DNA from 4 places in the Streptomyces sp. NPDC006476 genome. Region 4 is predicted to be linked to each of the others. Evidence: riboswitches for the same ligand, from Rfam matches in the RefSeq annotation. Region 4 holds a riboswitch; each other region holds the start of a gene.

The links. A riboswitch is a leader RNA that binds a small molecule or an ion and turns the genes downstream of it on or off. The one in region 4 is predicted to bind cyclic di-AMP.
Region 1: linked by a shared signal. The riboswitch ahead of ABZZ74_RS36270 (M23 family metallopeptidase) and the one ahead of ABZZ74_RS38505 (NlpC/P60 family protein) in region 4 are both predicted to bind cyclic di-AMP.
Region 2: linked by a shared signal. The riboswitch ahead of ABZZ74_RS04280 (M23 family metallopeptidase) and the one ahead of ABZZ74_RS38505 (NlpC/P60 family protein) in region 4 are both predicted to bind cyclic di-AMP.
Region 3: linked by a shared signal. The riboswitch ahead of ABZZ74_RS25905 (transglycosylase family protein) and the one ahead of ABZZ74_RS38505 (NlpC/P60 family protein) in region 4 are both predicted to bind cyclic di-AMP.

What each region holds. Positions count from the first base shown of each region.
Region 1 covers NZ_JBEXPK010000044.1:19,380-26,678, forward strand. Annotated here, with positions in the region: gene lhgO (L-2-hydroxyglutarate oxidase) at 1-277, shown strand, start outside; gene trmB (tRNA (guanosine(46)-N7)-methyltransferase TrmB) at 323-1,171, shown strand; gene ABZZ74_RS36260 (PrsW family intramembrane metalloprotease) at 1,222-2,550, shown strand; gene ABZZ74_RS36265 (aldo/keto reductase) at 2,838-3,782, opposite strand; gene ABZZ74_RS36270 (M23 family metallopeptidase) at 3,880-4,902, opposite strand; cyclic di-AMP (ydaO/yuaA leader) riboswitch at 4,914-5,071, opposite strand; tRNA gene ABZZ74_RS36275 (tRNA-Met) at 5,317-5,390, opposite strand; gene ABZZ74_RS36280 (dihydrofolate reductase family protein) at 5,482-6,612, opposite strand; gene ABZZ74_RS36285 (MarR family transcriptional regulator) at 6,709-7,221, shown strand.
Region 2 covers NZ_JBEXPK010000003.1:51,413-58,711, forward strand. Annotated here, with positions in the region: gene ABZZ74_RS04265 (DNA topoisomerase IV subunit A) at 1-270, opposite strand, end outside; gene ABZZ74_RS04270 (pitrilysin family protein) at 589-1,983, shown strand; gene ABZZ74_RS04275 (pitrilysin family protein) at 1,980-3,368, shown strand; cyclic di-AMP (ydaO/yuaA leader) riboswitch at 3,593-3,756, shown strand; gene ABZZ74_RS04280 (M23 family metallopeptidase) at 3,769-4,542, shown strand; gene ABZZ74_RS04285 (GntR family transcriptional regulator) at 4,731-5,423, shown strand; gene ABZZ74_RS04290 (HPr family phosphocarrier protein) at 5,563-5,844, opposite strand; gene ABZZ74_RS04295 (GNAT family N-acetyltransferase) at 6,041-7,299, shown strand, end outside.
Region 3 covers NZ_JBEXPK010000023.1:96,113-103,411, reverse strand. Annotated here, with positions in the region: gene ABZZ74_RS25915 (cytochrome P450) at 1-1,093, shown strand, start outside; gene ABZZ74_RS25910 (transglycosylase family protein) at 1,283-2,236, shown strand; cyclic di-AMP (ydaO/yuaA leader) riboswitch at 2,443-2,613, shown strand; gene ABZZ74_RS25905 (transglycosylase family protein) at 2,617-3,294, shown strand; gene eno (phosphopyruvate hydratase) at 3,606-4,892, shown strand; gene ABZZ74_RS25895 (septum formation initiator family protein) at 5,037-5,513, shown strand; gene ABZZ74_RS25890 (DUF501 domain-containing protein) at 5,538-6,068, shown strand; gene ABZZ74_RS25885 (Ppx/GppA phosphatase family protein) at 6,065-7,006, shown strand.
Region 4 covers NZ_JBEXPK010000051.1:11,520-18,818, forward strand. Annotated here, with positions in the region: gene ABZZ74_RS38485 (RNA polymerase sigma-70 factor) at 1-374, shown strand, start outside; gene ABZZ74_RS38490 (VOC family protein) at 384-809, opposite strand; gene ABZZ74_RS38495 (LuxR C-terminal-related transcriptional regulator) at 806-1,579, opposite strand; gene ABZZ74_RS38500 (SDR family oxidoreductase) at 1,853-2,626, opposite strand; gene ABZZ74_RS38505 (NlpC/P60 family protein) at 2,794-4,545, opposite strand; cyclic di-AMP (ydaO/yuaA leader) riboswitch at 4,554-4,719, opposite strand; gene ABZZ74_RS38510 (DUF5997 family protein) at 4,912-5,316, opposite strand; gene ABZZ74_RS38515 (LysR family substrate-binding domain-containing protein) at 5,375-6,133, shown strand; gene ABZZ74_RS38520 (TfoX/Sxy family protein) at 6,141-6,473, opposite strand; gene ABZZ74_RS38525 (AAA family ATPase) at 7,118-7,299, shown strand, end outside.

The DNA.
Region 1 (7,299 bases), on a different contig from region 4:
CGCCGGGGAGCTGCGCCGATCGGTGTCCAAGCACGCGTTCACGACCGCGGTGCGCAGGCTGCTGCCCGCGGTGACCGCGGACGACCTCGTGCCGACCGCCGCCGGGGTGCGGGCGCAGGCGGTGCTGCGGGACGGTTCGCTGGCGGACGACTTCCTGATCAAGGAGGGCGCGCGGACCGTGCACGTGCTGAACGCGCCCTCGCCCGCGGCCACGGCCTCACTGCCCATCGGGCGGGAGGTGGCACGCAGGGCACTGGCGATGCTGGGCTCGGTGTGAGCCGCCGAAACGCACAGGGTGAGCCGCCGTAAAATCGACCTCACTGTGTCTGACTCCCACACCACCCCCGAACGCGCCGGCACCGGCGAGCACACCTCGCACGCCCCCGGTGTCTCCATCCGGCACACCCGGTCCAAGGGCGAGCCGCGGTTCCCCGACGGGCCGAAGGCCGATCCTGCCGGGTCGCACTTCGAGCGGCGCATCCGCAGCTTCCAGCCGCGGCGCAGCCGGGTGACCGCCGGCCAGGCGGACGCCCTGCAGCGGCTGTGGCCCAAATGGGGGCTGGACATCGACGGGCGCCACACCCTCGACCTGACGGAGCTGTTCGGCAACACGAACCGGGTGGTGCTCGAGATCGGGTTCGGCATGGGCGAGGCGACCGCGCAGATGGCCGCCGCGGACCCGGAGACCAACATCCTCGCCGTGGACGTGCACACCCCCGGCCAGGGCAACCTCCTCAACCTCGCCGACCAGGGCGGCCTGTCGAACGTCCGCGTGGCCAACGGGGACGCCATCATCCTGCTGCGCGAGATGCTGACCCCCGACTCCCTCGACGGGCTGCGCGTCTACTTCCCCGACCCCTGGCCCAAGAAGCGGCACCACAAGCGGCGGCTGATCCAGCCGGAGTTCCTCGACCTCGCCGCCGCCCGCATCCGACCGGGCGGGATCGTGCACTGCGCGACGGACTGGGAGCCGTACGCCGAACAGATGCTCGAGGTGCTGACGGCGCATCCGGAGTTCGAGAACACCAGGCCCGACGGCGGTTTCGCGCCGCGTCCCGACTTCCGTCCGCTCACCCGTTTCGAGGGCCAGGGACTGGACAAGGGACATGTCGTGAACGACCTGCTCTTCCGTCGCGTACCCCATCACGACCAGCCCCTCACCGGCGCCTGAGGCCCGTCGGCCTCCTGCGGGCGGCGCCTTCCCTCGTTAGGGTCAATGCCGTGGCCACCAGTTCCCCGTATCCGACACACCCGCCGCAACCGCCGTACCCCGGCGCTCCCGCGGGCGGGTCGATCGGGCACGCGCACTGGTGGCAGCGGCGCTCGGTGCGCTACGGCGCGCTCAGCGCCCTGCTGGCCCTCTCGGGGCTGGTCATCCTCGCCCTGGTGCGCCAACAGACCGGCACGGAGGGATTCCTGGTCGGGCTCGGCCTGGCCGTCCTGCCCGTGCCGCTGCTCATAGCGGCCTTCCGCTGGCTCGACCGGGTCGCCCCCGGCCCCTGGCGCAACCTGCTGTTCTCCTTCGCCTGGGGTGCCTGCGCGGCCGCGTTGATAGCGATCGTCGCCAACAGCTTCGCGACGCGGTGGATAGCGACGGCGACGGCGGATCCGTCGAGCGCCGACACCCTGGGCGCCACCGTCATAGCGCCCATAGTCGAGGAGTCCGCCAAGGCGGCGGCCGTACTGCTCGTCTTCCTGTTTCGCAGACGGGACTTCACGGGGATCGTCGACGGAGTGGTCATAGCCGGGGTCACCGCCACCGGCTTCGCGTTCACCGAGAACATCCTCTACCTGGGCACCGCCTTCGGCACCGACCAGCTCACCGGTGACCGGGGCATCGCCTCCGTGACGGCGGCGACCTTCTTCGTCCGCATCGTCATGTCGCCCTTCGCGCACCCCCTGTTCACCGTGCTCACCGGCATCGGCTTCGGCATCGCCGCGGCGGCGGCCGACCGGCAGCACGTACGGCGGGTGCTGATCCCCCTGTGCGGACTGCTGCTCGCGATGGGCATGCACGCCATCTGGAACGGCTCGTCCACCTTCGGCCAGTACGGGTTCTTCGGGGTGTACGCGGCCTTCATGGTGCCGGCGTTCGGGCTGCTGACCTGGCTGGTGATCTGGACCCGGCAGCGGGAGCTGCGGACCGTGCGCGAGGAACTGCCCGCGTACGCGGCCGCGGGGTGGCTGACGCCGGCCGAGCCGTACGCGCTGGGATCGATGCGGGCGCGGCGGATGGCCCGCGACTACGCGGGCCACCACTTCGGCAAGGCGGGTGCGCGGGCGGTGACGCAGTACGAGGCGTACGCGACCTCGCTCGCGTTCCTACGGCACCGGGGGCGCCGTGGGCGGGCCGGGGTCGATTTCGTCGTACGGGAGCGGGAGTTGCTGGCCGAGCTGTGGCGCCTGCGGGAGGTCGCCCGGCCGGCCCTGGACCACGCGGCCCGGGCGACGGCCCCACCGGTCCCGGTGGCCGCCCCGCCCTGGCCGCTGTACGGCACGTACGGCCATCCGGCGGCACCGTATCCCGCGTACAACCCGTACCAGTCGTAAGGCCGCGTCCGACTCTGCACCGCCAGCCCCCGCCACGGTGGCCGAGCGCCGTGGCGGCGGACGTCGCTGCTGGAAGAGGCCGACGACGGACCAAGCCGACGGCAGAAGGAGCCGACAGCCGGTCCGGCGGAGGCATCGATCAGCAACATTCCGGCCGGCCCGCATCAAGCCGAGGCCTCCGCCACCGACACCCGCTCGGAATTCCTCAGACCGACACCCCCACCAAGCGGGCCGACCCCGGCAACCTCAGACCGACACCCCTACCAAGCTGGCCGCCCCCGGCATCCTCAGGCCGAAGCCTCCGTCAAGCGGCTGATCTCGGGGTCCGTCAACGTCACGTCGGCCACTCCCAGGAGGGCCGGGAGCTGGTCCACGGTGCGGGCGCTGGCGATGGGGGCCACCACCGTGGGCTGGGCCGCGAGCCAGGCCAGGGCGATCGTGGGGATCGGGGCGTCGTGGGCCTCGGCGATCTCGTCCAGCGCCTTGAGGACCCGCTGGCCGCGCTCCGTCTCCAGGTGCTTGGCGGCGCCGCCCGCGCGAGGGCTGTCGACCGTCGTGCCGGGGCGGTACTTGCCGGTGAGGAAGCCGGACGCCAGGGCGTAGTAGGGGACGGCGGCGAGGCCGTAGCGCGCGGCGAGGTCCTGCAGCGGTCCCTCGTAGGTGTCGCGGGAGACCAGGTTGTACTGCGGCTGCAGCGCCACGTACTTGGCGAGGCCCTCCCGGTCGGAGAACTCCAGGGACGCCGCGAGCCGTTCGGTGGAGATGTTGGACGCGCCGATCGCCCGCACCTTGCCCGCCGTCACCAGCTCGTCGAGCGCCCCGATGATCTCCTCGACGGGAATCTCCGGCTTATCGAAGTGCGTGTAGTACAGGTCGATGTAGTCCGTGTCGAGGCGGCGCAGCGAGGCGTCGGCGGCGGCCTTGATGTTGGCGGCCGACAGCCCCTGGTACTCGGGGTGCTGGCTCACCTTGGTCGCGATGACGACGTCGGACCGGTTGCCGCGGGCCTTGACCCACTTGCCGATGATCGTCTCGGACTCGCCGCCCTGGTTGCCGGGGACCCAGGCGGAGTAGCCGTCGGCGGTGTCGAGGAAGTTGCCGCCCGCGGCCGCGTAGGCGTCGAGGACGGCGAAGGACGTGGCCTCGTCGGCGGTCCAGCCGAAGACGTTGCCACCGAGGGAGAGCGGGAAGACCTCGAGGTCGGAGGAGCCGAGTTTGCGCAGAGAAGTCATGTGTATGGTCAACGCCCGCCCCGGAGATTCCTCTTCCGGAACGGCCGCAAACTTCCCGTAAACAATCGGAGGCGGCCGTTCCGGGGCGGTGCCGCTGTCAGGGGTTGAGGCCCTTGCTGCGCAGCCAGGTCATCGGGTCGATGCCGGTGGCCTGCCCGTTCGGGTGGACCTCGAGGTGCAGGTGCGCGCCGGTCACGTTGCCCGTGGCGCCGATCCGGCCGATGACGTCACCGGTGGCGACCTTCTGGCCGACGCTGACGCTGATCGAGGACTGGTGGCAGAACCACAGCTCGGTGCCGTCGTCGAGGGTGAGGATCGTGCGGTAGCCGTACGACCCCGCCCAGCCGGCCTCCGTGATGGTGCCGGAGTGGATGGCCTTGATGAGCGTGCCCGTCGGCGCGGCGAAGTCGAGGCCCGTGTGGTAGCCGGAGGACCACATGGAACCGGCCTGACCGAAGGTGCCGGTGATCGTGTAGGAGACGACCGGCAGCTTGTACTGCTTGGCGAGTTCGGCGAGCTTGGCGTCCTCGGCCGCCTTCTTGGCCGCCGCCTCCGCCTTCTCCTTGGCGGCCTGCGCCTTGGCCGCCGCGTCCTTCTCCGCCTTGGCGGCCGCATCGTCGATCTGCTTGGCGAGGGCCGCCTCGGTGGCCGACTGGGCCTTGCTGTCGAGCTGGACCTGCTGCGACTCGGCCTGCGCCATGATGCGGTCGCGCAGCGCCTCACCGGCGTCCCGGGCGCCCTGCTCGGTGTCCTTGGTGCTCACCCCGACGGCGCTGAGCGCGGTCGCGGAGCCCTTGGGCGCGTCGGAGCCAGCGTCGAACACATGGGCGACGGAGGCAAGGTCGGGCAGGGAGATGGACACCGGCGGCTTGCCGGTGTTGGCGCTGGCCATGCCGCCCGCGCCGACGGCGGCTATGACACCGACACCGAGAACCGTGGAGCTGCGGGCGAGTCCCCCGCCGCGCTGCCTGGAGACACGGTGCCGGCCGCGTACCGGGCGGAGGGACTCCTCGGTGGGGTTCCACTCCTCCCACTGGCCCTCGTCGTCGCTGGAGCCGAAGCCGAAGGGCCGGGTGCCCGGCACGAACGGGGCTGCCGGGGCAGGCGGGTTGGACGCCACGTGGGCGTGCTCCTTTCCTTCCTTCTCGCCTACCGGGTTAGCTGACGGGTTCGGAGCAGGAAGGTCTCCTACGCGCGTAAACCTGCCGTGGGTCCACGGCGGTTTCCGCGCGATTCACCCCAGGGTGGTGGTTCCCCGGTTCCCTTGCGGGATTCGGCGCGTGCGCACGGAGCCGCCTCTTGTGACGGCTGGGACGACCGCGCTGCGTTATCGAACGTTAATAGACCCGGGGTGGGGTTTCCAAGCAGTTCGGCTTGATCATTAAACGTTTTTGGCGCGGACGTTCGGGCCATGACCGGTGAAAATCGGGCGAGTTGACCTTGCCCCGGGTTCTGCATGGGGAGTGACGGTCAGGGAAACGGGAAACACCGAGGGCCGGAATCCAGTCACTGGACTCCGGCCCTCGGCCTTCAGTAGCGGGGACAGGATTTGAACCTGCGACCTCTGGGTTATGAGCCCAGCGAGCTACCGAGCTGCTCCACCCCGCGTCGTTGTGAGACCAGCATACGCCATCCGCGGGACGCCCAGCACCAGGGTTTCCGTCCGCCCCCGCGTCCGCCCCCGCTCCACCTGCGTTTTTCAGCCCGGCAGATGGGCGTTCGGCGCCTTCGCCCGCCCCTCGTACTCGGGCACTACGACCACCTCGACGCCCCGCGACGCCAGCAGACCGCTGCCGTCGGCGGCCTCCACGAACGTGTCCGGCTCCCGCCACGCGGTCACCACCCGCCGTACCCCCGCCTCCAGGATCAGCCGGGCGCACGGCTTGGGACGGGACGCGCGGTGGGCGCAGGGCTCCAGGCTGCTGTAGACCGTCGCGGTCGCGAGCCTCGGATCGGCCGGGTCGAGCTTGGCCAGGGCCGCCTCCTCCGCGTGGACCACGGGGTCGCCGGCCTCGCGGGAGTGGCCGCGGGCCAGCTCGGTGCCGTCTGCGGCGACGACCACCGCGCCGACGCTGAACGCGGTCCGCGAGGGCGGGCACTGGGCCGCCAGGTCGCAGGCGAGGCGGAGCCAATGGTGGTCGGCGGCGGAGGCCAGCGGGCCGGTGCCGGGGGCGGTGGGCTCGTAGCGCATGAGGACCACGTCCTCGATCCGCCGGCTCTCCACCAGCCTGAGCCGTCCGCCCTGGTAGCCGCCCGGGCCGAAGAGGCGGGGCGCGTCGGCGTCGCCCACGAACAGGGGGGCGAGCACGAGCTGGAGCTCGTCCGCGAGGCCCTGCTGGAGCAGTTGGGTGTGGATGCGCCCGCCGCCCTCGACCATGAGTCGCCGCACACCCCGGACGTCGTGCAGATGCTCCAGCAGCCGGCGCCAGTCGAGGTCGGGTCCGAGCGGGACGACGTCGGCGGCGATCCCGAGCGCGCGGGCCCGTTCGCCCCCCTTGTCGGTCGTGTAGACGACCTTGTCGCCGCCCGTGTGCCAGAACCTCGCCGCCGGATCCAGCTCGCCCGAGCCGCTGACGGTGACCTTGAGCGGGTACTCGGGCCGACCCGAGGCGACGCGGGCGGCGCGGCGCTCGGGCGAGTTGACCAGCAACCGCGGGTTGTCGGCGCGGATCGTGCCGGCGCCGACCAGAATGGCGTCGGCGGAGGCCCGTACCTCGTCGACGCGGTCGAAGTCGGCCGGGGACGACAGCAGCAGGCGCTCGGGTCCGGTGTCGTCGAGGTAGCCGTCGAGGGAGACGGCGGCGGACAGCAGGACGTACGGGTGGGGCATCGACGCGCTCCCCGGCTCGTGACGGACGGCACGCTCGGCACAAGGCGCTGAACGGCCACTCTTGGTTCAAGTTTGAAACAAACCTACACTGGTGGCATGACGACTCGCTGGCTCACCCCGAAGGAGCAGCGCGCCTGGCGCGCGTACATCGCGGCGACGTTCCTCGTCGAGGACGCGATCGACCGGCAGCTCCAGCAGGACGCCGGCATGCCCCACCTGTACTACTCCATCCTGGCCAACCTCTCCGAGACCCCGGAGCGGCGGCTGCGCATGACCGACCTCGCGGAGCGGACGAAGATCACCCGCAGCCGGCTGACCTACGCCGTGGGTCGGCTGGAGAAGGACGGGCTGATCCGGCGCGAGAACTGCCGCTGGGACAAGCGCAGCAGCTTCGCCGTGCTGACGGACGAGGGCATGGACGTCCTGGAACGCACCGCCCCGGGACATGTGGAGAACGTACGGTCCTTGCTGTTCGACCACCTCACCGAGGAGCAGGTCGAACAGCTCGAGGAGATCTGTACGGGGATCGTCCAGCGGCTCCAGGAGGACGAGCGCCCCACGACCGACGAGGTGCCCTGGCGCCGCCGGTCGTCGCCGTCCTGCTCATGACCAGTACGTGAAGCGCCGCACAATTCTGTTGCTTCAAATTTAAAGCATGGGGTAGGGTCGCCGACTGTGCACCTGTTT
Region 2 (7,299 bases), on a different contig from region 4:
CGGGTGCAGCTTGCCCATGACCTCGCCGACCACGCGCGCGCACTTCACATAGCCGCGGTCGGGACGCAGGCCCATCTCGTTCATCTGGTAGACGATGCGCCGGTGCACCGGCTTGAGGCCGTCGCGGGCGTCGGGCAGGGCGCGGGAGTAGATGACCGAGTACGCGTACTCGAGGAAGGAGCCCTGCATCTCGTCGACGACGTCGATGTCGAGGATGCGCTCCTCGAACGAGTCGTCGGGCGGCGGGGTCTTCGTGCTGCGGCGGGCCATCGCTGCCGGCTCCTCTTTTCTGGTCGCTCGCCTACGGGTCGCTCACGGCCCCTTCGGCTCACGCTTGCTGAAGCATGAACGGGATCTGACGCCACCATTGTGGACCGCTGCACTGACAACGCGGGCCAGGACCCGGTGCGGGCGATCCGGTCCGCCGGTGCGGGCACCATCGGGCGCGGCTGCCCGCAGGCTACGCGATCCGCTGTGGGCGTACGTCGTCCGGGAACTTCGCCGTGGCTCCGCACGCTTGCATACAGTGGCAGGACCGGCAGCAAAACCGCGGTGTCAGCCACCGCATCGGCGATCGAAGGGACGTACATGCCCATGGGTCACACGGCCACAGACCAGGCAGGCACCGGGGGCCTGACAGCGACCGAGCACCGCCTGGCCAACGGCCTGCGCGTGGTGCTCTCCGAGGACCACCTGACCCCGGTCGCGGCGGTGTGCCTCTGGTACGACGTCGGCTCGCGCCACGAAGTCAAGGGCCGTACCGGCCTTGCTCACCTTTTCGAGCACCTGATGTTCCAGGGATCGGGCCAGGTGAAGGGCAACGGCCACTTCGAGCTGGTGCAGGGGGCCGGCGGCTCGCTCAACGGCACCACCAGCTTCGAGCGCACCAACTACTTCGAGACCATGCCCGCCCATCAGCTGGAGCTCGCCCTCTGGCTCGAGGCCGACCGCATGGGCTCCCTGCTGGCCGCCCTGGACGACGAGTCCATGGAGAACCAGCGGGACGTCGTGAAGAACGAGCGCCGGCAGCGCTACGACAACGTCCCGTACGGCACCGCCTTCGAGAAGCTGACCGCCCTCGCCTACCCGGAGGGCCACCCCTACCACCACACCCCGATCGGCTCGATGGCCGACCTGGACGCGGCGACGCTGGAGGACGCGCGCGCGTTCTTCCGCACCTACTACGCGCCCAACAACGCCGTGCTGTCGGTCGTCGGCGACATCGACCCCGAGCAGACGCTCGCCTGGGTCGAGAAGTACTTCGGCTCCATCCCCTCCCACGACGGCAAGCCCGCTCCCCGGGACGGCACCCTGCCGGACGTGATCGGCGAGCAGCTGCGCGAGGTCGTCGAGGAGGAGGTGCCCGCGCGCGCGTTGATGGCCGCCTACCGGCTGCCGCACGACGGCACGCGCGCGTGCGACGCGGCCGACGTGGCGCTGACCGTCCTCGGCAGCGGCGAGTCCTCCCGCCTCTACAACCGGCTGGTACGGCGCGACCGTACGGCCGTCGCGGCCGGCTTCGGCCTGCTGCGGCTCGCCGGGGCGCCCTCCCTGGGCTGGCTGGACGTGAAGACCTCCGGGGACGTCGAGGTCCCGGTCATCGAGACCGCCATCGACGAGGAGCTCGCCCGGTTCGCCGAGGAGGGCCCGACGGCCGAGGAGATGGAGCGCGCGCAGGCCCAGTTGGAGCGCGAGTGGCTGGACCGGCTCGGCACGGTCGCGGGCCGCGCCGACGAACTGTGCCGTTACGCCGTCCTGTTCGGCGACCCGCAGCTCGCCCTGACCGCCGTCAAGCGCGTCCTGGAGGTGACCCCGGAGGAGGTCCGCGAGGTCGCCGCGGCCCGCCTGCGCCCCGACAACCGCGCGGTGCTGGTGTACGAGCCGGTCTCCGCGGAGGTCGCCGAGGACGCCGATCCGCCCGAAGACCCCGAGGCCGAGGCCACCGTCGAAGCCGGCGACAAGAACGAGGAGGCGGCCAAGTGACCGAGCTCGCCGCGATGGAGTTCCACCCGCAGCCCCAGGCGGGCGAGGCCCGGCCGTGGGCGTTCCCGGCGCCCACGCGCGGAGCGCTCGACAACGGCCTGACCGTGCTGCGCTGCCACCGCCCCGGCCAGCAGGTCGTCGCCGTGGAGGTCCTGCTGGACGCGCCCCTGGAGGCCGAGCCGGCCGGCTTCGACGGCGTCGCCACGATCATGGCGCGTGCCTTCTCCGAGGGCACCGACAAGCACTCCGCCGAGGAGTTCGCCGCCGAACTGGAGCGCTGCGGCGCCACCCTCGACGCGCACGCCGACCACCCCGGCGTCCGGCTCAGCCTGGAGGTTCCGGCCTCCCGACTGGCCAAGGCGCTCGGTCTGCTCGCCGACGCCCTCAGGGCGCCCGCGTTCGCCGACAGCGAGGTGGAGCGGCTGGTCCGCAACCGCCTCGACGAGATCCCGCACGAGCTGGCCAACCCCTCCCGGCGCGCCGCCAAGGAGCTCTCCAAGGAGCTGTTCCCGGCCGGCTCGCGCATGTCGCGCCCGCGCCAGGGCACCGAGGAGACCGTCGAGAAGATCGACGCGGCGGCCGTGCGCGCCTTCTACGACCGTCACGTCCGGCCCGTGACGGCCACCGCGGTGGTCGTCGGCGACCTCACCGGGATCGACCTCGACGCCCTGCTCGGGGAGACCCTCGGGGCGTGGACGGGCTCCAGGGCCGAGCCCCGCCCGGTGCCTGCGGTGACGGCCGACGACACCGGGCGCGTGGTCATCGTCGACCGTCCCGGCGCCGTCCAGACGCAGCTGCTCATCGGCCGCGTCGGGCCCGACCGGCACGACCGCGTGTGGCCCGCGCAGGTCCTCGGCACGTACTGCCTGGGCGGCACCCTCACCTCCCGCCTGGACCGCGTCCTGCGCGAGGAGAAGGGCTACACCTACGGCGTGCGGGCCTTCGGCCAGGTCCTGCGCTCCGCCCCGGACGGCACGGGCGCGTCGATGCTCGCCATCAGCGGCTCCGTCGACACCCCGAACACCGGCCTGGCGCTCGACGACCTCTGGAGGGTGCTGCGCACGCTCGCCGAGGGCGGCCTCACGGACGCCGAGCGCGACGTCGCCGTACAGAACCTCGTCGGGGTGGCGCCGTTGAAGTACGAGACGGCGGCGGCCGTCGCGAGCACGCTGGCCGACCAGGTCGAGCAGCATCTGCCGGACGACTTCCAGGCGACGCTGTACCAGCAGCTGGCCGCGACCGGCACCGTGGAGGCCACCGCGGCGGTCGTGAACGCTTTCCCCGTCGACCGGTTGGTGACCGTCCTGGTCGGGGACGCGGCGCAGATCAAGGAGCCCGTAGAGGCTCTGAACATCGGTGAAGTGACCGTGGTGTCCGCCGAGTAGCGGCACGCGTGCGTGGCAGGGCCCTGGTGACGGAAGCGTCACCAGGGCCCTCTTATGTCCGAATTGAAGGACCTTTGAAGGCAATTGAAGGAAAATTGAAGGAGAGTGGGCTGTTTGCCCTGTGGGATGCGCTACAAACACCCTGATCCGTTTGGGAATTGAAAGTGGCCCCGTTTAGCGTCGTCCGGGCTGTCCGTCAGGCAGTGCGCCGCACCCGCGGCACCGGACAGTCATCGCCGAGTCCCCGTACGGCGCGAGCCAGGGGAGCCGGGGACCCACGCAGTCCCTGGGGTGAATCGGACGCCCGCGCGTGTGGCGAGGGTGTCCGTAGGAGACCTTCCTGCTCCGAACCCGTCAGCTAACCCGGTAGGCGAGAGGGAAGGAAAGGAACAGCCTGTACATGGCGTTCATGTGCGCCACCGGGAAGCACCGTCGTCCCAGCCGGATCAAGCGCTCCACCGCCCATGCCGCCGGCGTCGCGGCCCTCGCCACCACCGGCGTCATCGGCGCCCTCGCGGCCCCCGCGCTCGCCGCCGACAACGCGGCCGACGCCGTCGAGCAGACCGGTCTCACCCCCGTCATCACCATCGGCGACTCGATCGCCGCCAAGATCGACGCCCAGGCCGACGCGCAGAAGCAGGCCGCCGAGATGGCCGCCCGCAAGAAGGCGGCCGAGGAGGCCGCGCGCAAGAAGGCCGAGGCGGAGGCCAAGAAGGCCCGCGAGGCCAAGGAGCGCGCCGCCCGCGAGGCCGAGCGCAAGCGCCTCAACACCTTCGTCGCCCCGATCTCGAACTCGTACGTCTCCACGGGCTACAAGGCCAGCAGTTCCCTGTGGTCCTCGGGCAGCCACACCGGCATCGACTTCCACGCCGCGACCGGCACCACCGTGCACGCCGTCGGCTACGGCACGGTCGTGCAGACCGGCTGGGGCGGTGCGTACGGCAACCAGATCGTGATCAAGATGAACGACGGCACGTACACCCAGTACGGCCACCTGTCGTCCATCGGCGTCTCCGTCGGCCAGAAGGTCGTCACCGGCCAGCAGATCGGCCTCTCCGGCTCGACCGGCAACACCACCGGGCCGCACCTGCACTTCGAGGCCCGTACGACGCCGGAGTACGGCTCCGACATCGACCCCGTCGCCTACCTTCGCTCGCACGGCGTGAACGTCTGACGGAGGATCGCGAGATCCCGTGAAGCCCCGGCTCCCCGAGCCGGGGCTTTCCGCGTTTCAGTCGTCCCGCTGTCCAAAAAATATCCATGGATTCTGGCCCGCCGTCGGAAATTCCCGCCCTTTGCAATAGAGTCACTGGACACACGTCCATGGTCGACGTTTCACGGGGATTAAGGCGGAGGTCGGACATGCGTATTCCGGCGCACTCGGTGTGCACGGCCATCCGGGACGACATCGTCGCGGGTGTCTACGAGCGCGGCAGCCGCCTCACCGAGGAACTCCTCGCCCGCCGCTACGGCGTCTCGCGCGTCCCCGTCCGCGAGGCCCTGCGCACCCTGGAGGCCGAGGGCTTCGTGGTGACCCGGCGGCACGCGGGCGCGTGCGTCGCGGAACCGACCGAGCAGGAGGCCTCCGACCTGCTGGAGATGCGCCTGCTGCTGGAGCCGCTCGGCGCCTCCCGGGCCGCCCAGCGCCGCACCGAGGCCCATCTGAAGGTGCTGCGCGGCCTGGTCAGACTGGGCCAGGAGCGGGCCAGAAGGGGCAACAGCGAGGATCTGCGCTCCCTGGGCGGCTGGTTCCACGAGACGCTCGCCCAGGCCTCCGGCAGCCCGGCCATGACCTCGATGCTCACCCAGCTGCGTCACAAGATCGCCTGGATGTACGCCGTGGAGGCGCCCGCCGACCCGGTGGAGTACTGGGCCGAGCACGGGGCGATCGTTGACGCCGTGGCCCGTGGCGACGGCGAACGCGCCCGGGCGGTCACGGCACTGCACACCGAACGCTCGACCGCCGCGCACCGGCTGCGATTCGGGAGTCAGGAGCGGGTGAACGGTGTGAGGAACTCGCAACATGCCGTAAACATGCCGAGCCTGCGGCATTAACACGGACGCCGTATACAAAGAGGAAAGAATTCGCGGGGGCTATTTCACGCTGCCCGCCGCCGGGAATTCCGAACCCCCGGCACAGAAAATGCGAAGGGCTCGCCCGGAAATTCGGACGAGCCCTTCCGTGGTGCCGTGGTCAGACGGTCTCGGGAAGCTCCTCGAGCCCCTCGGAGACCAGCTTGGCCAGACGGTCGAGGGCCGCGTCCGCGCCCTCGGCGTCGGAGGCGAGGACGATCTCCTCGCCGCCCTGGGCGCCCAGGCCCAGAACCGCCAGCATGGAGGCCGCGTTGACGGGGTTGCCGTCGGCCTTGGCGATCGTGACCGGGATACCTGCGGCCGTGGCGGCCCGGACGAAGATGGAAGCGGGGCGGGCGTGGAGGCCCTCGGCCCAGCCGACGTTGACGCGGCGCTCAGCCATGTGATGCTGCCCTTCGGTGTTCAGGGTTGTCTAGACCAGTTTCCCACAACGTGAGGCTGCTCCGGAGAGGCTCGCGCCCCTCCGGGGTGAGTCGTCGGGCCGCGGCCTCGGCCCGACGTCCGTCCCTCGCGCTGCTTGGTTGTCGTCCACAGACTGCCTCGCGCCGTTGTCGGACGCGAGCCGTACGCTGGGCCCCATGCAGACCTCGTCGGACCGGCACGAGTACCCCGCCCACTGGGAAGCCGACGTGGTGCTGCGCGACGGCGGCACCGCACGCATCCGCCCCATCACCGTCGATGACGCGGAGCGCCTGGTCAGCTTCTACGAGCAGGTGTCGGACGAGTCGAAGTACTACCGCTTCTTCGCGCCCTACCCGCGACTGTCCGCGAAGGACGTCCACCGCTTCACGCACCACGACTTTGTGGACCGGGTGGGACTCGCGGCCACGGTCGGCGGCGAGTTCATCGCCACCGTACGCTACGACCGCATCGGCGCCGACGGAACGCCCGCGTCGGCGCCCGCCGACGAGGCCGAGGTCGCCTTCCTCGTCCAGGACGCCCACCAGGGCCGCGGCGTCGCCTCCGCCCTCCTGGAGCACATCGCCGCCGTGGCCCGCGAGCGCGGCATCCGCCGCTTCGCCGCCGAGGTGCTGCCCGCCAACACCAAGATGATCAAGGTGTTCACGGACGCCGGCTACACCCAGAAGCGCAGCTTCGAGGATGGCGTCGTCCGCCTCGAGTTCGACCTCGAACCCACCGACCGCTCCCTGGCCGTCCAACGCGCGCGGGAGCAGCGCGCCGAGGCCCGGTCCGTACGGCGGCTGCTCGCGCCCGGCTCGGTCGCCGTCGTCGGCACCGGCCGCACCCCCGGCGGCGTGGGCCGCGGCATCCTCGACAACATCCGGGACGCGGGCTACGCCGGACAGCTGTACGCCGTGAACAAGGCGTTCGGCGAGGACCTGAAGGAACTCGACGGCGTCCCCGCCCACCGCTCCGTGCGGGACATCGACGGGCCCGTCGACCTCGCGGTCGTCGCCGTGCCGGCCGAGCGCGTCCCCGAGGTCGTCACCGAGTGCGGCGAGCACGGCGTGCAGGGGTTGGTCGTCGTCTCCGCCGGCTACGCCGAGAGCGGGCCGGACGGACGCGAACGGCAGCGCGAACTCGTCCGGCACGCGCGCGCGTACGGCATGCGGATCATCGGCCCGAACGCCTTCGGCGTCATCAACACCTCCCCGCAGGTACGGCTCAACGCCTCCCTCGCCCCCGAGATGCCCCGCGCCGGCCGCATCGGCCTGTTCGCCCAGTCCGGCGCCATCGGCATCGCCCTGCTCTCCCGGCTGCACCGACGCGGCGGCGGCGTCACGGGCGTCACCGGGGTGTCCACCTTCGTCTCCTCCGGCAACCGCGCGGACGTCTCCGGCAACGACGTCATCCAGTACTGGTACGACGACCCGGA
Region 3 (7,299 bases), on a different contig from region 4:
CGCCGACAGCCGGCTCTCCAAGAACCCCGCGCACCACGACGAACCCGCCCACGCCAGGGGCAGGACGGGGATCCCGGGGGAGCGGAAGGCGGAGCTGATGACGCATCTGCTCAACATCGACCCGCCGGACCACACCCGGCTGCGCCGGCTCGTCAGCAAGGCCTTCACCCCGCGCCGGGTCGCCGAGTTCGCCCCGCGGGTGCAGGAGTTGACGGACCGTCTCATCGACGGGTTCGCGGGGAAGGGGGAAGCGGACCTCATCCACGAGTTCGCCTTCCCGCTCCCCATCTACGCGATCTGCGACCTCCTCGGCGTCCCGCGCGAGGACCAGGACGACTTCCGGGACTGGGCGGGCATGATGATCCGGCACGGGGGCGGACCGAGGGGCGGAGTCGCGCGGTCGGTGAAGAAGATGCGGGGGTACCTCGCCGAGCTCATCCACAAGAAGCGCCAGGCCCTCCCGGACGAGCCCGCTCCCGGCGAGGACCTCATCTCCGGACTCATCCGCGCCTCCGACCACGGCGAGCACCTCACCGAGAACGAGGCCGCGGCGATGGCGTTCATCCTGCTGTTCGCCGGGTTCGAGACCACCGTCAACCTCATCGGCAACGGCACCTACGCCCTGCTCACCCACCCCGAGCAGCGGCAAGCCCTCCAGAACTCCCTCGCGGCCGGCGAAGAGGCCCTGCTCGCGACCGCCGTCGAGGAACTCCTGCGCTACGACGGCCCGGTGGAGCTGGCCACCTGGCGGTTCGCCACCGAACCCCTCACCATCGGCGGACAGCACATCGCGGCCGGCGACCCGGTCCTCGTCGTCCTGGCCGCCGCGGACCGGGACCCGGAGCGGTTCGCCGACCCCGACACCCTCGACCTCGCCCGGCGTGACAACCAACACCTCGGCTACGGCCACGGCATCCACTACTGTCTCGGCGCCCCGCTGGCCCGGTTGGAGGGCCAGACCGCGCTGGCCACGCTGCTCACTCGACTGCCGGATCTGCAACTCGGGGCCGACCCGGCCGAGTTGAGGTGGCGGGGCGGGCTCATCATGCGCGGACTGCGCACGCTTCCGGTGGAGTTCACCCCGGCCGGATGAGGAGACACCGCCGGACAAACGCCGGACAAACATGACACGCGCTCAAGTCTGTGATCTTCACGTGATCTACGCGGCATTAACTTGTGACAAGTGATCGTCTGACGATACGTTCACGGATCAACAGCGGCGCCAGGGTTTGGCCCACGCTTCACGCGCCGTGGTCAGTACTGTCTCGCGAAAGGCCCCCACATGCTCTCCGGGAACGGTCGTCACCGTCGCCCCCGCCAGGCTCCGGCCCTGCTCGTCGCGGCCGGCGTGACCGGCTCCGCCATCGCCATCCCGCTTCTCGGTGCGGCGAGCGCGAACGCGGCCGACGGGACCACGTGGGACAAGGTGGCGAACTGCGAGACCGGCGGCTCCTGGAGCGAGAACAGCGGCGGTTTCTACGGCGGCCTGAAGCTGACCCAGGACGACTGGGACAAGTACGGCGGCCTCGACTACGCCGAGCGCCCCGACCTCGCCAGCCGCAACCAGCAGATAGCCGTCGCCGAGAAGATCCTCGACGCCGAGGGCGTCGGCGCCTTCCACACCTGTGGACTGACCTCCGGGCTGACCGAGGACTCGGCCTCGGTGGACATCGACACCGGTGTGTCCGGCGGTTCGTCCGGTTCATCCGGTTCGTCCGACACCTCGGGCGGGTCCGGTTCCACCGGTCTGTCCAACTCCTCGGGCGACTCGGCGGGTGACTCCTCCTCGACGGACGGCTCGCCGTCGCTCTCCGCCTCCACCGGCTCTCCCTCCCCTTCGGCGGGCAAGTCCAACAAATCGGACAACTCGGCCTCGCCCTCCGTGTCTCCCTCGGATTCACGGGCGGCCGACAGTCCGTCGACAGGTCCGTCGAAAAGCGACGACTCGGACAATGAGCAGCAGGCGGTGGGCTCTTGGAGCCTCGTCGACACCGGCGCCGTCGCCTCCGCCACGGGCGCCGGACGGCACCGCGGCCCGAGCGCCGAGGAGGCCGTCACCGAGAGCGCCAAGGGCGGCACGTACACCGTGCACGCCGGCGACACCCTCGGCTCCATCGCCGACAGCCTTGGCCTGGACGGCGGATGGCGCGCGCTCTACGGCGCGAACAAGCAGGCCATCGGCGCCGACCCGAACCATGTCTCCGCCGGTCAGACGCTCGAACTTCCGGTTGAATAAGGGGCGAACGGGGCGGAAAAAGACGGGAGTTCACGTCATGCTTCGCGCTGAATGTCCGGTTTGGCGAAAGTGTGGGATGAGTCTCAGAAGCCCTGATCGTCTTTGAAATTCCGCCGATTCCGTGTCTACGGTCTTCACCGCTCGGCAATCCGAGCCCCGGCGGCCGCAACGCCGAATCCTGCCAGTGGCCGTACGGGAACAGTCGTCGCTTGACAGCGCCGTAGGCAGGAGCGGGGGACCCAAGGTAAGTGCCCCACCGGGCAGTTGACGGTGGCGGCTTGGGGTGGAGCCGCGTCTCGTGAAAGCGAGGACGCGGCCGGGCAACTCAACCGGCCCGAACCCGACAGCTCACCTCGCAGGCGTCGGTGAGGGGATCAACCATGCTGTTTTCCGGCAAGGGCAAGCACCGTCGTCCGTCCAAGGCCACCCGTGCCGCCGCGCTCGCCGGTGTCACCGGTGTCGCCATTGCCGCTCCGCTGATGGCGGCCGGCAACGCCTCCGCAGCCACCGCCTCCGAGTGGGACGCGGTCGCCCAGTGCGAGTCGGGCGGCAACTGGTCCATCAACACCGGCAACGGTTACTACGGCGGCCTGCAGTTCTCCGCCTCCACCTGGGCCGCGTACGGCGGCACCGCCTACGCCCCGCAGGCCAACCAGGCCAGCAAGGCGCAGCAGATAGCCGTCGCCGAGAAGGTCCTCGCCTCCCAGGGCAAGGGCGCCTGGCCGGTCTGCGGCAAGGGCCTGTCCAGCGCCGCCTACAACGGCGCGAGCGCCTCCAGCGGCACCACCAACCGCTCGACCGAGTCGCAGGCCGCCTCCCGCTCCTCCGAGCGTCCGGCCGCCAAGACCCACAAGAGCCAGAAGACCGTCACCACCCCGACCGGCAAGAAGGTCAAGAAGGGTGACGGCGAGTACAAGGTCGTCAAGGGTGACACCCTCAGCTCCATCGCCGCCAAGCACGGCGTCAAGGGCGGCTGGAAGAAGCTGTTCGAGCTGAACAAGGACATCATCGCCGACGCCAACCTGATCTACCCGGGTCAGCAGCTGCACCTGAAGTAAGAGCTGAACCACAGGGCCCTGACCGCCGTGTTCCCCAGTGTGGAGAACGCGTGAGGGCCTCCCCCGTCCCCACGGGCTCCCCGCTCCGGTGCGTGTTCCCCCGTACGCACCGGGGCGGGGCTTTTTCATGCGCGGGTGCTCGCACCGTTTTCACGCGGGAGCGCCCCACCCTCTTTGTTCCGTTCAGAAACAATTTACTCTCGGTTCTGCCCAAGGGGTGGTCGGCGGCGTGGCCGATCGGCCTTGGGCGGTTAGGCTCGTCTCGCAGAGCCACCGCGGCGCTGCACAGCCGCGTCACATGGAAGAAGGAGATGCTCGTGCCGTCCATCGACGTCGTCGTAGCCCGGGAAATCCTGGACTCCCGAGGCAACCCCACGGTCGAGGTCGAGGTCGGCCTCGACGACGGCAGCACGGGTCGTGCCGCCGTCCCGTCCGGCGCCTCCACGGGCGCCTTCGAGGCCATCGAGCTCCGCGACGGTGACCCCAACCGCTACCAGGGCAAGGGCGTCGAGAAGGCCGTCCTCGCCGTCATCGAGCAGATCGGCCCGGAGCTGGTCGGGTACGACGCCACCGAGCAGCGCCTGATCGACCAGGCGATGTTCGACCTGGACGCCACCGACAACAAGGGCTCCCTCGGCGCCAACGCCATCCTCGGCGTCTCCCTCGCCGTTGCCCACGCCGCCTCCGAGGCCAGCGACCTCCCGCTCTTCCGCTACCTGGGCGGCCCGAACGCGCACCTGCTGCCGGTGCCGATGATGAACATCCTGAACGGCGGCTCGCACGCCGACTCCAACGTGGACATCCAGGAGTTCATGATCGCCCCGATCGGCGCGGAGTCCTTCTCCGAGGCGCTGCGCTGGGGTGCCGAGGTCTACCACACCCTGAAGAAGGTCCTGAAGGGCAAGGGCCTGGCCACCGGCCTCGGTGACGAGGGCGGCTTCGCCCCGAACCTCGAGTCCAACCGCGCCGCCCTCGACCTCATCCTCGAGGCCATCAAGCAGGCCGGGTACGTCCCGGGCGAGCAGATCGCGCTCGCGCTCGACGTCGCCGCGTCCGAGTTCTACAAGGACGGCAAGTACGAGTTCGAGGGCAAGTCCCGCTCGGCCGCCGAGATGACCGAGTACTACGAGGAGCTCGTCGCCGCCTACCCGCTGGTCTCCATCGAGGACCCGCTGTTCGAGGACGACTGGGCCGGCTGGAAGGTGCTCACCGACAAGCTCGGCGACAAGGTCCAGATCGTCGGCGACGACCTGTTCGTCACCAACCCCGAGCGCCTCGCCCGCGGCATCGAGGAGGGCACCGCGAACGCCCTGCTCGTGAAGGTGAACCAGATCGGATCGCTGACCGAGACCCTGGACGCCGTCGAGCTGGCCCAGCGCAACGGCTTCAAGTGCATGATGTCGCACCGTTCCGGCGAGACCGAGGACGTCACCATCGCCGACCTGGCCGTCGCCACCAACTGCGGCCAGATCAAGACCGGCGCCCCGGCCCGCTCCGAGCGCGTCGCCAAGTACAACCAGCTGCTGCGCATCGAGGAGATCCTCGACGACGCGGCGGTGTACGCGGGCCGCAGCGCGTTCCCGCGCTTCAAGGGCTGAGCACCAAGGGCTGAGCGCCAAGGGCTGAGCACCGTCGACGGCTGATCCTTACGGGGTCAAGCCTTAGCCAGTCGTACGTACGTCCCCGTACCGGTCCCGTACCGTGTGCGGGGACGTACGCACGTGTGACGGGAGGCGGGGAACATGGCCGTGAAGGACCGGGACCGGTTCTCCACCGCGACCAGACTGCGGCTGCTCGGCGAGCAGACCGCGGCCCGTGTCTACCGTTCCCAGACCCGGCGCCAGGCCCGCCGCTCCCGCCTCACCGGCCGTGCGGCCCTGCTCGCGCTCGTGGTGTGCACGCTGGTCGTGGCGCTGGCCTACCCGATGCGTCAGTACGTCTCCCAGCGCGCCCAGATCTCCGACCTGGAGCGGCAGCAGCAACAGGAACGACAGCGGGTCGAGCAGCTGCGCGACCTCAAGGCGCGCTGGCAGGACGACGCGTACGCCCAGCAGCAGATCCGGCAGCGGTTGCACTATGTGATGCCGGGCGAGACGGGGTACGTCGTGATCGACCCGGACGCGGCCAAGCAGTCCCGCGCCGACCGCGGGGCCGCCGACCGGCCCTGGTACGCCAATGTCTGGTACGGGGTCGACAAGTCCGACGCCTCCGACCAGTGACGTGACGAGAGAGACAAGTTCGTAGTGGAAACGCCTCCGCCGACCACCCCGCGCACCGAGCCCACCGACGCGGACGTCGAGGCCTTCAAGCAGCAGCTCGGGCGTCCGCCGCGCGGCCTGCGCGCCATCGCCCACCGGTGCCCGTGCGGGCAGCCGGACGTGGTGGAGACGGCGCCCCGTCTTCCCGACGGCACCCCCTTCCCCACCCTGTACTACCTGACGTGCCCCAAGGCGAACTCCGCCATCGGCACGTTGGAGGCGAACGGTGTGATGAAGGAGATGACGGAGCGGCTGGGGACGGATCCCGAGCTGGCCGCCGCGTACCGTGCCGCGCACGAGGACTACGTCCGCCGCCGGGACGAGATCGAGGAGCTGACCGACTTCCCCAGCGCCGGCGGCATGCCGGACCGGGTGAAGTGCCTGCACGTCCTGGTGGCCCACTCGCTGGCCGCCGGCCCGGGTGTGAACCCGCTCGGCGACGAGGCGATCGCCCTGCTGCCCCAGTGGTGGGCCAAGGGGACCTGCGTGACTCCCGCGAAGGAGGACGAGAAGTGACCCGTGTCGCCGCCGTCGACTGCGGTACGAACTCCATCCGGCTGCTCGTCGCCGACGCGGACCCCCGGACCGGGGAGCTGGTCGATCTGGACCGGCGCATGACCATCGTGCGGCTCGGGCAGGGCGTCGACCGGACCGGGCTGCTCGCGCCCGAGGCGCTGGAGCGGACCTTCGCCGCCTGCCGTGAGTACGCGGCCGTGATCAAGGAGCACGGCGCCGAGCGGCTGCGGTTCGTGGCCACCTCCGCCTCGCGGGACGCGAAGAACCGGGACGAGTTCGTGCGCGGGGTCCTCGACATCCTGGGCGTGGAGCCCGAGGTCATCTCCGGCGACCAGGAGGCCGAGTTCTCCTTCACCGGGGCGACCAGGGAGCTGGCCGGCGCCGATCACCTCGACAGGCCGTACCTCGTCGTGGACATCGGCGGCGGGTCCACCGAGTTCGTGGTCGGTGAGGAGCACGTGCGGGCGGCCCGTTCCGTGGACGTCGGCTGTGTGCGGATGACCGAGCGGCACCTGGTCCGGGAGGGCGCCGTGACCGACCCGCCCACCGAGGAGCAGATCGCCGCCATGCGAGCCGACATCGAGCGGGCCCTGGACCTCGCCGAGGAGACGGTCCCGCTGCGTGAGGCGCGCACCCTGGTCGGGCTCGCGGGGTCGGTGACGACCGTCTCGGCCATCGCCCAGGAGCTGCCCGAGTACGACTCCGCCCGCATCCACCACTCCCGGGTCTCCCTCGAACGTGTCCGGGAGATCACCGACTGGCTGCTGCACTCCACCCACGCCGAGCGGGCCGCCGTACCGTCCATGCATCCGGGCCGTGTCGACGTCATCGCCGCCGGGGCCCTCGTCCTGCTGTCGATCATGGAGCGGACCGGTGCGGGGGAGGTCGTCGTCAGCGAGCACGACATCCTCGACGGCATCGCGTGGTCGGTGGCGTAGGTCTCGTTTGTTACCGATCGGTAGCACTCGGACGAGCAGGTCGGGTAGCGTCTGAGCATGATCGAGGGGCCCTCGCGGGCCCCTCGGCAACACGCCTCCGGGAAAGTTCGTGAAGTTCTTCACAAGGAATTCCACCGTGTCGAACCACGAAAAGGCCCCGCTTGGCCCTTCCGGGGAGCCAGCAGGCCCTTGAACACGTTCAATAGAAGCGTGTAAGGGGGCAGGGGAAGGGGCTTCCGGAGGGTTGTTTCGGGCCGCTCACGAGAGCGTCATCGGGCCGGAGAGGCTGCTCA
Region 4 (7,299 bases):
GACTGCGGGACCTGCTGGCCGCCGACGTCCAGATGGTCGGTGACGGCGGCGGCAAGGCGCCCGCGCTGGCCAACGCCGTCCGCGGCCCGGAGAACGTGGCCCGCTTGATCGCCTCGTTCGTCTCGATGTGCGTCGCCACGGGTGTCGTGGCCGAGCCCCACCCGGTGAACGGCCAGCCGGGCGCGCTCTTCCGCGACCGGGACGGCAGGGTCGTGAGCACCTTGGCGCTGGACATCCTCGACGGACGGATCCAGACGATCCGCGGGGTCGTCAACCCGGACAAGCTCGGACACCTGGGCCCCGTGGCGGACACGTGGGCGCTCAAGGACGAGGCGATGCGGACACGCCGCCGCCAGCCCGACCCCACGGGCTGAGCTCCCCGCTCAGGACACCGACGTGCCGCCCCACTCCTCCGGGGCCACGTCCGCCAGCGTCTCGGAGAACGTCCAGTGGTGGCCGGCCACGTCCTCGGCGGTGTACTGGCGCTCGCCGTACTCGAAGTCGGTCGGCTCCATGAGGATCCGGGCGCCGTGCGCCCGGGCCCGCTCGCAGTGCGCCCGGGCGTCCTCCACCCGGACCGTCACCGAGTGCGTGACCTCGCCGGGGCGCGGTGGACGGCGGTCGTGCCGGACGTCCCCGATGATCACCGCCCCGTCGCCGAAGGCGAGTTGGGAGCGGTGGTCCTCGCCGATGCGCACCCGCTCGGTGAACCCGAAGGCCTCGCCGAGCCAGGCGACGGCGGCCCGCACGTCGGGATAGATCAGGACGGGGATGACCGTCGCGGAGGGGATGGAGCGGTTCGGCCTCATGACTGGCTCCAGGCGTTCGTGTCCCGTGGCGCGGAAGGCGCGGGCACCAAGCCCAGGCGCTGGGCCCGCAGCACCGTACTGATGCGGTCGCGTGTGCCCAGTTTGCGGTAGATCTTCTCGACGTGCTTGTGGACCGTGCGATCCGATATGCCGAGCCGCCGGCCGATCGCGGCCGCGGTCAGCGCGTCCGCCAGCAGTATCAGGACCGCCGTCTCACGGGGCGTCAGCCCGCACTCCGGGGCCGCCGAGGGGTCGGTCGAACGCCGGTGGCGTTCCAGGAGCTGCCGCTGCTGCTCCACGGCGGCCAGCAGCGGCTGGAGCTGGGCCGCCAGCCGGAGATGGTCGTCGGTGAAGTCCGTACCGGAGCGGTAGACCATGCACCCGGTGACCGGGGTCGTGGTTCCGGGCAGCGGGATCGCCAGGACGTGGTCGGCGGCCATGAGGTCGCCGATCAGCTCCGCGGTGGGGCTCGACGACCAGGCCCGCCCCGCCGCCCGGCGCGCGGTCAGCGGGGTGCGGTCCGGGCCGGAGGAGTACAGGGACGCGAAGGGGTAGCCCTCCCGCAGCAGGCCCACGGCCTCGTCCCCGAGCACCGCGAACTCGGCGGCGACGGCGGACGGCATGCCGACCGTGCCCCCGGACTCGTTCCAGTCGTCCAGCTTGTAGATCAGACTCTCACCGCCGCACACGCCGGGCAGGGCGTCCGCGAGCATCGGCCACAGCCGTTCGGGCTCCCGTTCGTGCAGTGCCGCGACCGCCACCGCCAGCATGCGTTCCTGCGCCCCGACCAACCCCTGTGCCACGTTCCCACTCCGCTCGTGCGCCGCGTACGCAGTTGTACCCATACCGGCGACGTCCAGCCTGCCTCAGACTGCAACGGAGCAACAAGGACGTTCACGGATGTACTCCAGCACAACGGCGCACCAGCGGCCGCGGCGGGGAGACCCGGCGGTTCGGTGGGGGACAGCCGGTGCTCTCCGAGGCCCGGAGCCCGTGCGGGCCGCCGGAGCGGGGGACCGGCGGCCCGCAGGGGTCCGCGGAGCTCAGGCTCCTCCCGCTCCTCCCGGCGGATTCGCCGCCCGCATCGCATCCGAGATGGACTTGACTCCGCCGTGCGCGCTCAGCCCGCCGTCCACCGGGATCTCGGCCCCGGTGATGAAGGACGATTCGTCGGAGAGCAGGAACACCACCAGCGGCGCGATGTCGTCCACCGTGCCGCTGCGGCCCAGCGGTGTCTCTCCGATGGTCGCCGCCCGGAACGCCGGGGTGGCGGCGGCGGTCATCGGCGTCTCGATGTACCCGGGATGGACGGTGTTGACCCGGATGCCCTTCGGCCCCAGTTCGGTCGCCGCGATCTTCGACAGCCCCCGCAACGCCCACTTGCTGGCGGTGTACGCCACCGGGTAGTAGCCGGTGAGCCCGGCGGACGAACCGACGTTGACGATCGAGGAACCCGGTGGCATCAGCGGCGCGAGGTGCTGGATCCCGAGCAGCGGTCCGGTGGTGTTGACGGCCTGGACCTGCGCGAAGTCCTCCGACCGCACCTCACCGAGCCGTTCGCGCCGGATGACACCCGCGTTGTTCACCAGGCCGTGGATCTCGCCGTACGACTCCTTCAACTCCGCGGCCAGCGCGGCCCAGTCGCTCTCCCTGCTGACGTCCAGCCGCCGCACGTCACCCTGCGGCCGCACGTCCGTGGCCACCACCCGGGCGCCGGCCCGGGTCAGCGCCTCCACCTCGGCGGCGCCCTGGCCGCCCGCGGCCCCGGTGACGACGACGGTCTTCCCGGTCAGCCGCCGTTCGTATTGATCACTCATGCCGCCATCCTTCACCAGCGAGGCAGCTTTGGTCGCCAGCGGCAGCGGTTGCTCGGGGAAGGCCGATTTCACCGACCCTCCCCGACTCGTGCGCGAGACGGTGACCGCCGAACGCCGAAGAGGCCGCCCACGGTTCGTGGACGGCCTCTTCGGCGGAGCGTGTGCTGCTAGGCGGGGCGCACCGCTATGCGGATCGCGGCCTCGCCGGCGTAGTGGACCGACTCCTCGCGGATCACCGCGCCCGGTCCGGGGGCGTGGATCATCAGACCGTTGCCGGTGTAGAGGCCGACATGGCTGAAGTTGTCGTTGAAGAAGATCAGGTCACCGGGACGGCTCTCGGCGAGCGGGACCACCGTGCCGGTGCTCGCCTGCTCGTGCGTGGACCGCGGCAGCGCGACCCCGGCGGCCCGCCAGGCGGCCTGGGTGAGCCCGGCGTTGTCGTACGACTCCGGACCGACCCCGCCCCACAGACAGGGCCTGCCGATCTGCGCCCGGGCGAAGGACACGGCCCGGTCCGCCTTGGTGCCGACCGGCGGCTCGGCGGGCGCCTCGGGCACCCCCGTGTCGAGGACCGACGGCTCCTGGAGCCGGCGCCACTGGTCCGAGACGGGCAGGCTCGAGTCGACCGCGACGGGCAGGTTCCACGCACCCGTGTCCATGACGGACGGCTGCTGCGGGGCCGCCTCGACGGTGGGCTGCTGGAAGCTCCACTGCGTGCCGGTGTCCAGGGCGGTCAGCTGCTGCTGCGCCCCCGTGTCGGTGATGGACGGACCCATGTCGGGGACGGCCGGCTGCTGCAGGCCCCACGGTTCGCTCACCGGCACGCCCGTGTCGAGCACGGACGGCTGCTGCATCCGCCAGGCCTCCTCGGTCGCCCGGCTCGCCTGCTCCGACCAGGGCGCCGGCGCCAGATCCGCCTGCGGCGCAGGAGTCGCGAGCGCCGACTGCGGTGCTGCCATGGTCATCGAGGGCATGACGCCCGTCTGGGATGTCGTGGCCGCCGGGGACATGAGGGTCGCCTGTGGCTCCGTGGCCGTCGGCGACATGACGGTCGACTGCGGTGTCATGGCCAGCGAGGGCATGACCGCCGTCTGCTCCGCCATGGGCGTCGGTGACATGACCGCCGACTGCGGTGTCATGGCCAGCGAGGGCATGACCGCCGTCTGTTCCGCCATGGCCGTCGGTGACATGACCGCCGACTGCGGTAGGGACGTCTGCCGGGCCGTGTACCGGTACAGCAGCTCACTCGCCGCGGCGATCTTGCGCTGGCTCTGCTCCTTGGACGTGCGCAGCGACGCCTGCCGCGGCTCGCCGCCCGTCGCGCCCGTCGCCATGGCGGACTCCTGCCGCTGCGCCGGTATGGCGGGCAGCGCGGCCGTGCCGTCACCCGCGGTCAGCTCGGCGACCGGACGGCGCGTTCCGCCCGCCGGCAGCTCGGCCACGGGCCGGCCGGGTGCCTCCAGCTCGAAGCCGGTCCGTGCCTCCGGGGAGCGCGCGGGCCGCGACGGGGCCGGGCGGGGGGAGGAGGTGCGCTGGGCGGGCATGCGGTCGGCCGGCAGGATCGCCGGGATCGTGGGCCCCAGCGAGGCGCGCGCCGCGTCGAACCACTGCCGGGTCACGTTGTCCAGGTCGGGGTCCGAGCGCCTGCCGCCGCCCGTCGGCGCGCCGCGTCCTCGCGAGCCGGTCACCGTCGGCCGGGTGAAGTTCCACTGGCCGGTGTCGGACTCGGCCCGGTCGTAGAGGCTGCTCACCCGGTCCCGGACGGCCTCCCGGCTGGGGGCGTCCTCCCCGGCGAGGGGAACGGCGTCAGCGCTCTGCGAGAGCATGGCCACCGAGGTGAGGGCCGCTGCGGCGAGGGCGGAGTTGCGCATCCCGGGGAGGCCGGAGCCGCCCGTGCGCGATGGTCGATCCGGCGCCATGGGAGCCGTACTCCTTCCGTACTCCGCCTACCGAGTTAGCTGTCGGGTTCGGGCGGTCGTGTCCGGAAGGCATGCCCTACGACCCTTGCCCGTGCGGGCAGTTGGGCCGATTCACCCCATGATTCGGTTGGGTCCCCGGCTCCGGTTCGACACCGGACTCGGCGGAGGCCACGCGTCCCGACGGGGTTCGCCGGAGGAACTCGAGTGGCCTGGACCCACGCTAGCCAACTTGTGCGGCTGGTGTGAAGGTTGAAGGGCAGAATGTCCGATACGCTTTTGTGACCTTCGTCGTGACGGGCCGTCAGATCCCATTTCCGTGCACACAGCGGATCTGGAGCGTGACCGACCGTCGCGACGGCGGGTGCCTCAGGACCGCGGACCGTCCTCCCCGGCCGCCCGCTCGGCGTCGCGCTTCTTGATCCGCGCCGCCTCCTTGCGGACCTCCGCCTGGGTGGCCCGCTCCTTCACCAGCCACTCCGGCTGCTCCTGCTTGAGCGCCTCGATCTGCTCGGTGGTCAGCGGCTCGGTCACCCCGCCGCGGGCCAGCCCCGCGATGGAGACGCCCAGCTTCGCCGCGACCACCGGACGGGGGTGCGGTCCCTTGGCCCGCAGCTCGCGCAGCCACTCGGGCGGCTCGGCCTGGAGCTGGTCGAGCTGGGCGCGCGAGACGACACCCTCACGGAACTCGGCGGGGGTGGCCTCGAGGTACACACCCAGCTTCTTCGCCGCGGTCGCGGGCTTCATCGTCTGGGTGGTCTGGTGCGACTTCATGGGGTCCAGGGTATCGACCGGGTACGGGGCCCTCGACCACGGCCGGTAACCTGGCCAGGTGACAGGCTCGGAGACATCTCCCACGTTCCGGCTCGCGTACGTCCCGGGGACGACGCCCGCCAAGTGGGTGCGGATCTGGAACGAGCGGCTGCCCGGCATCCCGTTGCACCTCATCGCCGTACCGGCCGCCGAGGCGCCCGAGGTGCTGCGCGCGGGCGAGGCGGACGCGGGCCTGGTACGGCTGCCGGTCGACCGTGGGTTCTTCAGCGCGATCCCGCTCTACACCGAGACGACGGTGGTCGTGGTCCCCAAGGACCACGTGATCACGGCGGCCGACGAGGTGACGCTCGCCGATCTGGCCGACGAGGTGCTCTTCCACCCTCTCGACGACGTCTTCGACTGGGACGCCCCTCCCGGTGAACCCGCCTTCGAGCGTCCCGCCACCACCGAGGACGCCGTGGAGCTGGTCGCGGCGGGCGTCGGCCTCCTCGTCGTCCCCCAGTCCCTCGCCCGTCTGCACCACCGCAGGGACCTCACCTACCGCCCGGTCGTCGACGCACCCCAGTCCGGTGTCGCCCTGTCCTGGCCCGAGGAAGCGACCACCGACCTGGTCGAGGACTTCATCGGCATCGTGCGCGGCCGCACGGTCAACAGCTCCCGCGGCCGCAAACAGCAGCCGGAGGAGAAGCCGAGGCGGGAGGAGCAGGAGAAGTCCTCCGCCCGCCGCAAGCCCGCCCCCGCCAAGCAGCCGGGCCGCACTCCCCGCGCGGGCGGCTCCAAGCCCGGCAGGCGAGGCAGGCCCGGCCGCCGCTCGTAGGAACGGCTCACTTCGGCGGCAACCCCGCGGCGAAGGCGTACCCCTCGTCGATCCATGCGCCCAGGACCCGGTCGTCCGTCAGCGCGGACGGGTCGACGACGATCCAGCCGCGCATCGGCCGCCCCGTCATGTCGAGGAGCCGCGCTCCCGGTCGGGTCAGTGCCGCGTCCGTGGCCTCCGGCCCGACACGGACCATCAGCCCCCCGGCGCCACTCGCGCTCACTGCCATGTTCCCCCGCAGCAGAAACGCGAGCCCTCCGAACATCCGCTTCTCAGTGATGTCCGGATCGGCCCCCAGATACCGCCGAATCCGCTCGGCCAACGCTTCGTCGTACGCCATGCCACGCCTCGCTCCGTGTACCGACTCCCAGGATTCCAGGATGGCCCCGCACGCCTGTCCGGTTCAGGCGGAGATGGGCCGCCGGTGGGAGTGGGGGCTCTCCTCGCGTCGCGTCCGCAGGGACCGCACGGCGAGGCCGAGACCGTGGCGCGACGGCCGCCGTGTCACAGGCACAAGCCGGTGGCGACGAGGGCGCGCAGTGGAATGACCGCCGTCGCGTCCGCGTCGGGGACACGGCCCCCTGCCGCCCGCAGGACATGCTGACACCTTGCCACCACGGCCCCGGCCCGCCCCGGCCCATCAGTCCGCCCCCGCCCGTCGGGCCGTCCCCGTCCGTCGGGCCGTCCCCGTCCGTCGGGCCGTCCCCGTCCGTCGGGCCGTCCCCGTCCGTCGGGCCGTCCCCGTCCGTCGGGCTGCCCTCGTCGGTGGGGCGCCCTCGTCGGTGGGGTTGCCCTCGTCCGTCGGGCCGCCGTCGCCTATCGGGGCGCCCTCGTCCGTCGGGCCGCCGTCGCCTATCGGGCCGCCCCCGCCCATCAGGCCGCCCCGCCCATCACGCCGCCCCGCCCATCACGCCGCCCCGTCCATCGGCCCGCCCCCGCCCGAGAGTCGTACCGTCATCGGCGGTCGGTGGCAGAATCGAGCGGGTGGACCGGGGGATCCTCGAGCGTGAGGCCGAGCTGACGCGGCTGGCCGAGGCCGCATATGAGGCGGCGGACGGTGCCGGCTCGGTGGCGCTCGTCTTCGGCGAGGCCGGCATCGGCAAGTCCAGCCTGGTCAGAGCCCTTCCGGAGCGATTGCCCGAGGAGGCGCGGATCCTGGTCGGCCA